Regions from separate parts of the Sphingopyxis sp. 22461 genome, predicted to be linked through region 1. Evidence: predicted binding sites of a transcription regulator. Region 1 holds the regulator's gene; the other holds the start of a gene.
The links. The regulator LexA, encoded in region 1, represses DNA repair genes until DNA is damaged. The targets are predictions, from matches to a motif close to GTTCCNCNCTTGTTCT.

Region 1 (4,464 bases):
CCGCGCAGACGACGGGCCCAACCGGGGTCGAGATGGAAGCGCTCACCGCGGCGTCGGTCGCGCTGCTCACGCTTTACGACATGGCAAAGGCGCTCGACCGCGCGATGATACTCGGCGACATCCGCCTGCTCGAAAAGAGCGGCGGGCGCTCGGGCGACTGGCGCGCCGAATGAGCGGGCTGCTTCCCGTCGAGGAAGCGCAAGCCCGGCTGCTCGCGCTGCGTGCGCCGCTAGCGAGCGAAAATATCGCCTTTTCCGAATCGCTTGGCCGTTATCTTTCAAGCGATGTCATCGCTGTGCGCGACCAGCCCTCCGCGCCGCTGTCGGCGATGGACGGCTATGCGATCCGTTTCGACGATCTGCCCGGGCCATGGTCGGTCATCGGCGAGGCGGCCGCCGGGACCGCACCCGACAGCATTGTGAAAGCCGGCGAGGCGATGCGGATTTTCACCGGCGCGATGCTTCCTGACGGCGCCGACACGGTGATCGTCCAGGAAGACGTCACCCGCGACGGCGCGCGGCTAACCCTGAAGGGCGATGGTCCCGGCACGCGCGGCCGCCACATTCGCGCGCGCGCCGCCGATTTCGCCGCGGGCGATTGCCTGCTGCCGGCGGGCACGCGCCTGACCCCGGGCGCCATCGCCGCGGCGGCGATGAGCGGTGCCGGCCAGCTTGCCGTCGGCCGCCGTCCGCGCGTCGCGATCCTCACCACCGGCGACGAACTCGTCCAGCCGGGACACCCGCTCGCCCCCGGCCAGATTCCCGACAGCAACGGCGCGATGCTCGCCGCGATGCTCGTCGGCGAGGTTGCCGAAACGATCCTGCCGCACCATCTCCGCGACGACCGGGCGACACTTGCAAAAATTCTCAAGGAGTTGGCGCGACGTCACGACGTCATCGTCACCGTCGGCGGCGCCTCGGTCGGCGATCACGACCATGTCCGCGGCGCGCTCGAAGACGCCGGCGGCCAGCTCGATTTCTGGAAAATCGCGATGCGCCCGGGCAAACCGCTGATCGCCGGCACGATCGGCGATGCGATCCTGCTCGGCTTGCCCGGCAATCCGTCGTCGGCCTATGTCACCGCGACATTGTTCCTTCTCCCGCTCGTCCGCCACCTTGCCGGCGCGCGCGATCCTTTTCCCGCCGTGCACCGGGCACCGCTCGCCGCGGCGCTGGCCGAGGGTGGGACGCGCCGCGACTATCTTCGCGCGCGACTCGAGGGCGGGCAGCTAACTCCGCGCTTCGGGCAGGAAAGTGGGCTCACGCTGCCGCTTGCATCGGCCAATGCCTTGTTGATCCGCGACATTGGCGCGGCGGCGCGCGCGGCAGGCGACATGGCGGACTATATCGTCATCGCTTGACAAGTTCCGCTTTGTTCCACTATCGTTCTCAATATGTCCGGAACTGGCATCATGGAGAACGACCGATGTTGACCGCAAAGCAGCATGAGCTGCTCCACTTCATCCAGGAACGTCTCGACACGAGCGGCATCTCGCCCTCGTTCGAGGAGATGAAGGAGGCGCTGGGCCTGAAGTCGAAATCGGGCATACATCGCCTGATAAGCGCCTTGGAAGAAAGGGGCTTTCTCCGCCGCCTGCCCAACCGCGCACGCGCGCTCGAGGTGCTCAAGGTGCCCGAGGCTGCGAAAGCCACGACGCCGGGACGTGAAAATGTCATCCCGCTCCGCAAGGCGCCCCCGGCACTCAAGCCGATCGCGGCCAACGACATCATCGAGGTTCCGCTGCACGGCAAGATCGCAGCAGGCGTACCGATCGAGGCGTTCGAGGATCACAACAATCTCGCCGTCCCCGCCGCGCTGCTCGGTTCGGGCGAACATTATGCGCTCGAAGTGTCGGGCGACTCGATGGTCGAGGCGGGCATTTTCGACGGCGATTATGCGCTGATCCAGAAAGCCAGCACCGCGCGCGAGGGCGATATCGTCGTCGCGCTGGTCGACGGGCAGGACGCAACGCTCAAATATTTCCGCCGCGAAGGGCAGATGATCCGCCTCGACCCGGCGAACGCTGCCTATGAACCGCAGCGCTACCCCGCCGACCGCGTCATCGTGCAGGGGCGCCTGTCGGGATTGCTTCGTCGTTACCACTAAGCTGCTGCGGCAAGCGCCAAGGATGCCCGTCGCCCGCTTTGAGCGTGGCGACGGCTTCGGGCTTTTCGCCCAGATAGAGCGCCAGCCCGCCGCTTGTCGCGAGGCTGTCGCGATCGATCGTCATCCAGCGCCCCGCGCACTCGTGCGGTAACCAGCGGTCGCTGATCACGACGTCGGCGGCTGTGCAGGCCGCCGCCATTTCCGCACCCTCGATCCGGTCGCGGCCACGCGAGGCGAGGATGATGCGCCGCGCAGCGCCCTCGCCTTGGCTCCAGCGGCAGAAATCGCGATTGCACTCGACATGATCGAGTTCGGTAAGGGCGGCGAGCGGAGCATCGACCCCGGCGGCCTCGGCCATGCTGTCGCGCACATAGTCGCCCGCCTTGTCGCGGAGCAGCGCATAGCTGCCATCGGGCATCGCGGCGGCGATATGGCGGCCGTCGCCGGTGACAAGCAGGTCGGGGCGCGGCTGGACAAGCAGCGCCGCCATGCCGATCGCCAGCGGCACCGCGCCGATGCGGCGCCACCCTGTCTTCCAAAGCAGCAACCAAAGCCCTCCGAATACCGCCAAGGCAAAACCCCAGCGCGGAAAGCCCGGCATCATGGCGACCGCACCCGGCGCATCGGCGACACCGTGCGCCAACCCGATCAGTGCGAGCAGAGCCTGTTCGGTAATCCACCAGAAGGGCGCGCCGAGCCCCACGCTGTCGAACAGCAAGGCGAGCGCCTCGGCGGGCATGATGACAAAGGTTGTCAGCGGTATCGCGACCACATTGGCGAGCGCGCCGTACAGCCCCGCCTTGTGGAAATGGAACAGCGCGATCGGCGCGAGCGCGATTTCGACGACAAGGCCGGTAAGGAGCAATCCCGCCACGCCGCGTCCCAAGCGGATCACCATTGCCTCATCCCGCCGGGCGAGGAAGGCGTGCATCGGCCGACTTTCATGCAGCGCAATGATCGCGGTGACCGCTGCAAAGCTCAGCTGGAAGCTTGGCCCGGCGAGCGACTCGGGGCGCCAGATCAATACGATCAACGCGCCCGCGGCCACCAGCCGCAGCGTCAGCGCCTCACGGCCCATAAGAAAAGCGATGAGCACGAGCAGCGCGGCGATGAACGAGCGCAGGGTCGGTACCTCGGCCCCGGCGAGCAACGTATACCCGCCGCCGGCGAGCGCCCCGGCGGCCGCGGCGAGGGGCAGGACATAGCCCGCCAGTGCGAGCCTCTGGCTGAGCGCGAGGAGCCGCATCGTGAGCAACATCGCAAAACCGACCACGGCGGTCACATGCAACCCGCTGATCGACAGAAGATGCGCCAGTCCGCTGCGGCGCATCGCCTCCTCGTCCGCTTCGCTGATAGCGCCGCGATCGCCTGTCACCAGCGCCGCAGCAATGCCTCCTGGAGATCCGTCGATCTGGTCGTGGATATGCGCGCTAAGCCGCGCTCGCAGCGGCGGGGTTACGGCGCCTTTCGCCGGTACGCGCGAAACTTCGCCCAGCACTGTCCCGACGGCCCCGATCCGGTCGAACCAAGCTCGCTGCGCAAAATCATATCCGCCCGGCAGGCTCGCGGTCGGTGGCGGCATCAGACGCGCCCTGACCCCAATCGTTTCGCCGTCGGTAAGGGTTGCCGCCTGCTCGCTGCGCAGGGTCAATCGCACGCGCGGCGGCAGGTCGGAACGGTTCTGCGGCAGAGCGAGAATGCGAATTTGGCCCTTGGCGGGCAGCGGCTCGGCGCGCTCGACGATCGCGGAAAATTCGGTCACCACCGGTCCCGCCAGAACCGGCGCCGCGACCCAGACGGCGCGTGTCCAGATGAGCAGCACGCCCGCCGCCATCACGCTGCATCCCACGACAACAAGCCGTCCGAGGCGGCTTTGCCAGCCGATCAGCAGGCCCGCGCACAGGCCGCCCGCGAGCAAGAGCAGCAACCCGATCCAGTGCGCCGTCGCGGGTAGCGCGAACCAGGCTGCGATACCGGCGCCGAGCGCGACCGGCAGCCAGAGCCCGATCCGCTCGCGCTCGGCTTCCAGCCGCGTTTCGAACGCGTTACCTGCACCGCGCCAGATACTTGTCCAGCGCGCGGCAATGGGCGTTTGAAGCTGCCTTGTCGCCATGCTAGGGGCACCCCCGATCCCCGCCCAGAATGGCGGCAAATTGAGTGAAAGAGGCCATGGTGGCAACCGAAAACCAAACCAAAGTGGCAGAAGCGAATCCCGAGGCAAGCGGCGCCGACGTGGTGACGCGTTTTGCGCCCTCGCCGACCGGTTTCCTGCACATCGGCGGCGCGCGCACCGCCTTGTTCAACTGGCTGTTCGCGCGGCATCATGGCGGGAAATTCCTGCTTCGCGTCGAGGATACC
Region 2 (4,464 bases), 120 kb from region 1:
CGGATCGCCCAAAGGCTCGCCCGCGCAGGCTGCGGAATGAAGGAATGCTGCCCCCAACATCCGGGCACACGCTGCTGCTGGAAGGAGACGGCACCAACGGTCCGCAGAGCCTCCGTCAGCTTTACCTTTGTCTTCCCATGCATCGAACGGCCAAGCTGAGCTTCAATCTCGGCAAGCGTCGCGACGTCGCGCTCGAACACACCCGTGCGGAGATTGATTTCCAATTCGAGATCGCGAGCCAAATCCGTGCGGCTATCCGCGATCAGAGCCTGTTTCGCTACGGTCATCGGAGGCGGGGCGTCGGGCGAGAAGGACTCGAGATCGATGCCACCAAGGTACGACTTGATCACTCCCAGGTTGGACTGCCACCAGGCCGCAAAGTCGGCATAGTAACTGCGGTCGCGGGGCAGTGCGGGGGAATCGATGAAGAAAATCCGGCGATCAGATGCTTCGATGTGCAGGGGCACCGCCAAGTTCGTCAGCATGACGAATGATGCGACGTTGTGCCAATTCCGGTTGGGCTGATATTTCTCGTTCACCTTTACGATGTCGTTCGTGATGAACTCCTTCATCTTGTTGTAGTCGCGCAGCCCGGTTCCCAGGTTGAGCTCCTCCAGCACGATGAGAAGCGTGTTCATCAAGAATCCCTGCCACGGCCCGGTGATTTCCTCGGTAGTAGACTTCCGCACATTGTGAGACCCGAGGATATGAGCCCAGATTTCGGTGAGCATGGTCTTGCCGACCCCCTGATGCTCGCTGCGCAGCAGCAGTGCGTGACGAAGCTTTTTCCCGGGATGGCGGACGGTCCAAGCCATCATCTGAAGGAGATGTTGGCGTTCTTCGGCGCTCGGGACGAGATAGCTGATGAACTCCTCAAACGGTCCGGCATCTCCTTCGATCGCTTCAACGTCGGAGCCGCGATAAGTGTTGAGCCAGAGGAGGCCATCCTTTTCGATCACGCCGTTGCCCTTCTGAGGATCGAAAACGAAATCAAACATGCTCGGCACGAGCCGCTCGCTGAGCAGAAACTCGCCGAACTTACCTTTGACGATCAGATGAGCATGCGTATTGTTGAACCCCGGCATGTCGAGCAACTGACCGCTTTCAAGGTGGTAGAAGGCATTGGGCTTGCTGAGGTAAACCCACTTCATCGCCGCAGCGATAAACGGATCGGGGTTCTCCGAGCCTGACTTCCAACAACTGGCCAACGTGCGTTCGATCTCCGTCGCCTCGAGACCTGATGCAAAAGCGGTGCTGACGAGCGCGTCGGAATAGGCTTCCCAATCTGCGCCAGCCGCGGCAACCTTAGACGCGAGGCGGGCACCGTAGCGGAAGAGCGTGTCGTTGCGTTCACCATTCGGCGCCTCGGAAATCTTGGTTACAGCCGTGCGCTGCGTTCCAAGCAGATACGCGACGACCCCGCTGTCATGCCCCGACACGTTCGCCGCATTGAGTTCTGCCCTGCCATTGGTGGGTTTGGGCAAGTGGGTCTTCGTTGCCTTAAGCTGATCAAGCACGACGGTCGGGAGGTCCGCAAACTGTACGTTGTCCGGTGAGACCAGCCACTCGTACATTGCGCCGCTCTCATGGACCGAGCCCGCACCTACGACGTATCCTCCATCGCCGCGGATATCCAACTTAGTGCCAGCGATACGAACGGAATTGCCGACCTTGAAGCCGGGGTGCCCGAAATAATAGTGGCGCCCGCGGCCGGTGCTAACGCACGGGGTCGGGGGCAGGTCCCAGCTGTCAACGAGTGCTTGCGCTTCGGCGCTATCGACGTCCAGTACTACAATGCCGCTCGGCGCGCCGGTGACGATTGCGACGCCGAACTTGTTGGCGTCCCATGCACAGAGTTCATCCGGCGTTGCAGCCCTTTCAGCATAGGTCTTCCACGAGGCTACAGCCGGTGTCTTTCCTGCTTCCTTGACCGGGAAGGTGTGAAAGCCGAACTCGGCGGCCTCCTTAAAACGACTGGGCACAGGATTATTATTTTTCAATGCTTTACTCCAAAATTTGTTTTCTTCCCCAATCGGGAAAGGCCCATTTAGGAGATACATCGCGAGCGTCGACCGCTCCCAAACATCGAGTCTAGGTTATGGTTTCGAAATCTTCCGAGACGGTTCCGGCTTGCGCTTTCGTTCCTTTTTTGTTCTCATGCTGCTATGGATAAAATTGACGAAACCCGAGTCGCGAGGGCGATCCTCGCCGCCCCCGGCTGGGCCCGCGTCGGCATCTCTGCGCCGAAGGAGAGCACGCGCGAGGCCGCTGCGCAGGAGCTTGCGCTGACGATTACGAAGATGTTCGGCGAGCGATCTTCGGCGATCGACCCGAACCAGCTGGTGCTGGCGCTGTGACGTGCAGCATACGAAATCGGGCATCCCGCGGGCCACGCATATTTTCGAGGCGGCGATTTGGCATTATGCTGTCCAGCCGGTCTGCCGCTGCGGCCATCACGCCAAGTTCGACGCGGGGCTACTCTGGTATCGCTTCCACCGAAAAGGCTGGGACGATAATCTTCGCTCTGCCTGCCGCCATTTCCGGTGTCGGCAATGCGCGTGGAAGGCTGGTCACCGGGTCCAGCCACTGCGTCTCGAAGTGGTCGCGTGGGACAAGGATGCGATCCAGATTAAGGAACTGGTCGATGAACGCGAGTGGAAGCGGGCGATCAGCCGCTACCGCAGCTAGGAGCTAGATGATGGACCGGGATTTCGACGACACGCTGCAGGGCGTCGGCAAGGGCGGTCACCGGATCATGATCTGGGACGGCCGCGAGGAGCGGCAAATCGAAGCGCATTGGGGCTTGATGTCGCGCGATCCCGAGATCGGCCAGATTCCGCTTCTTAAATCCGAGACGGCTCGCATCGAGAACCCGTGCCTGATCCTCGCGAACGAGTTCGGCATCAAGCGCGACGGGAAGACGCTCTATGCCGCGAGCCTCGTCACCGACATCCCCTTCTTCTGCATCGCGGGCGTTTGGCAGCGCGGCACGCGCGACTACCCCGACGCCTTCGCCGCGCTGACCGTGCCGGCCTATCCTGATCTCGCCATGCACAAGGATCGACATGTCGCCGTGGTCCACCCCGACGACTGGTTCGACTGGCTTCTGCAGGAGCGGCCGGCGCTGGATATGTTGCGCCGGTTCCCGGAAAGTAGCTTCACGATCACGCCGCCGATCCAGGAGAGCTTCGAAGGACTGCTCGGCGCCGCCTGAACCGGAGCCGCGAATGTGCAACCTGATCACCTTGAAAGCCTCGGTCGATGAGGTGGCGTCCTACTTCAAGGCCCGGCGACCGAAGCCGACGAACGCGAGCCCCGGCGAAGTCTGGAAGGGCGGGACGGGGTTCGTCGTCCGAGAGGTGGCTGGCGGGCGGCAGATCGACGCGATGGTATGGGGCTTCCCCCGGCACTCGCTGAACAAGCGAACAGGGCAGCCCAACAAGCCGACGCACGTCAACAACGCGCGCGATGACAAGCTTATGTCACCCTACAACATGTGGCGCGAATGGTTCCTCCAGCCAGCGCACCGCTGCTTGATCCCGATCAGCGCATTCGCCGAGGCGGTCGGTCCCGCGGGCCAAATGACCCGCGCCTGGATCAGCATCGCGGACCAACCGCTCGCCGCCTGCGCCGGCCTCTGGCGCCCGACCGACGAATGGGGAGATAGCTACACCATGGTGATGGTAGACGCCGTTCCGGAAATGCTCGACATCCACGACCGGATGCCGGTGATTTTGCGGCACCGGGACCACGACGCCTGGCTTCATGCTCCAGCTGAGCAGGCTATGGCGCTGGTTGCGAAATATCCTGCCTCAAGTCTGGTGGTCCAGAGGACGTCCGATCCTTGGAGTGCGGCCTCCGCACCAACTTCGCCGCGGCTAATTTAGTGGGCGGTAGCGGAACCAACCAGAAATCACGCGTGGATTATGTATGGCGAGTGGCGGTGGTCGGTCGCATCATCGAGGCGCGAGTTGACCGTCGGTCGATCCTCTGGCGATTGCCCACCAACGCCAATATTGGAATTTTGAAACAGTAGCGGGCGCGGTCTTTAGAGCTGATTGCACTTGGCAAGAAGGGTAGTAGGCTAAATGAACGGGGTATGGGGGGTCTAGAAGACCGACCCTCCCGAGGCTGCCGAAATTAAAATTTTTCGGTTTTTCGGATTTTCGATCCGTTGAGCTCTCTCGCCCCACCAATAGATAGCACCACGAAAACGCAACCGAAATGGCACCAATCTCACCGATGGAATTATCGCAAAGCTCGCACTCGACGTTGCAGCATGTCGATGGCCTCGCTAGGAGCTAGAGGCCCGTAGGTAGTCGAAATCGCCTCCTATTTGGTCTTGGGGGATGTAAATGCAAGTATCGTCAAGGCTCGCCTGAATGAGCGATGTCTTCTTTCAATCCCCGATCCTCAACTCGCCGTATGAGGAACCCGGACGCCATTGGGAACTCGACGATGCGG

Region 2: ACTJI5_RS01135 (DUF6771 family protein) is a predicted target of LexA. The motif match lies at 2,141-2,156, and genes of this name have one in related genera.

What each region holds. Positions count from the first base shown of each region.
Region 1 covers NZ_JBQENY010000001.1:350,422-354,885, forward strand. The annotation lists gene moaC (cyclic pyranopterin monophosphate synthase MoaC) at 1-173, shown strand, start outside; gene ACTJI5_RS01675 (molybdopterin molybdotransferase MoeA) at 170-1,360, shown strand; gene lexA (transcriptional repressor LexA) at 1,426-2,106, shown strand; gene ACTJI5_RS01685 (ComEC/Rec2 family competence protein) at 2,060-4,219, opposite strand; gene gltX (glutamate--tRNA ligase) at 4,276-4,464, shown strand, end outside.
Region 2 covers NZ_JBQENY010000001.1:229,099-233,562, reverse strand. The annotation lists gene ACTJI5_RS01140 (bifunctional DNA primase/polymerase) at 1-2,000, opposite strand, end outside; gene ACTJI5_RS01135 (DUF6771 family protein) at 2,166-2,357, shown strand; gene ACTJI5_RS01130 (hypothetical protein) at 2,359-2,688, shown strand; gene ACTJI5_RS01125 (hypothetical protein) at 2,699-3,214, shown strand; gene ACTJI5_RS01120 (SOS response-associated peptidase) at 3,228-3,887, shown strand; gene ACTJI5_RS01115 (BPTD_3080 family restriction endonuclease) at 4,383-4,464, shown strand, end outside.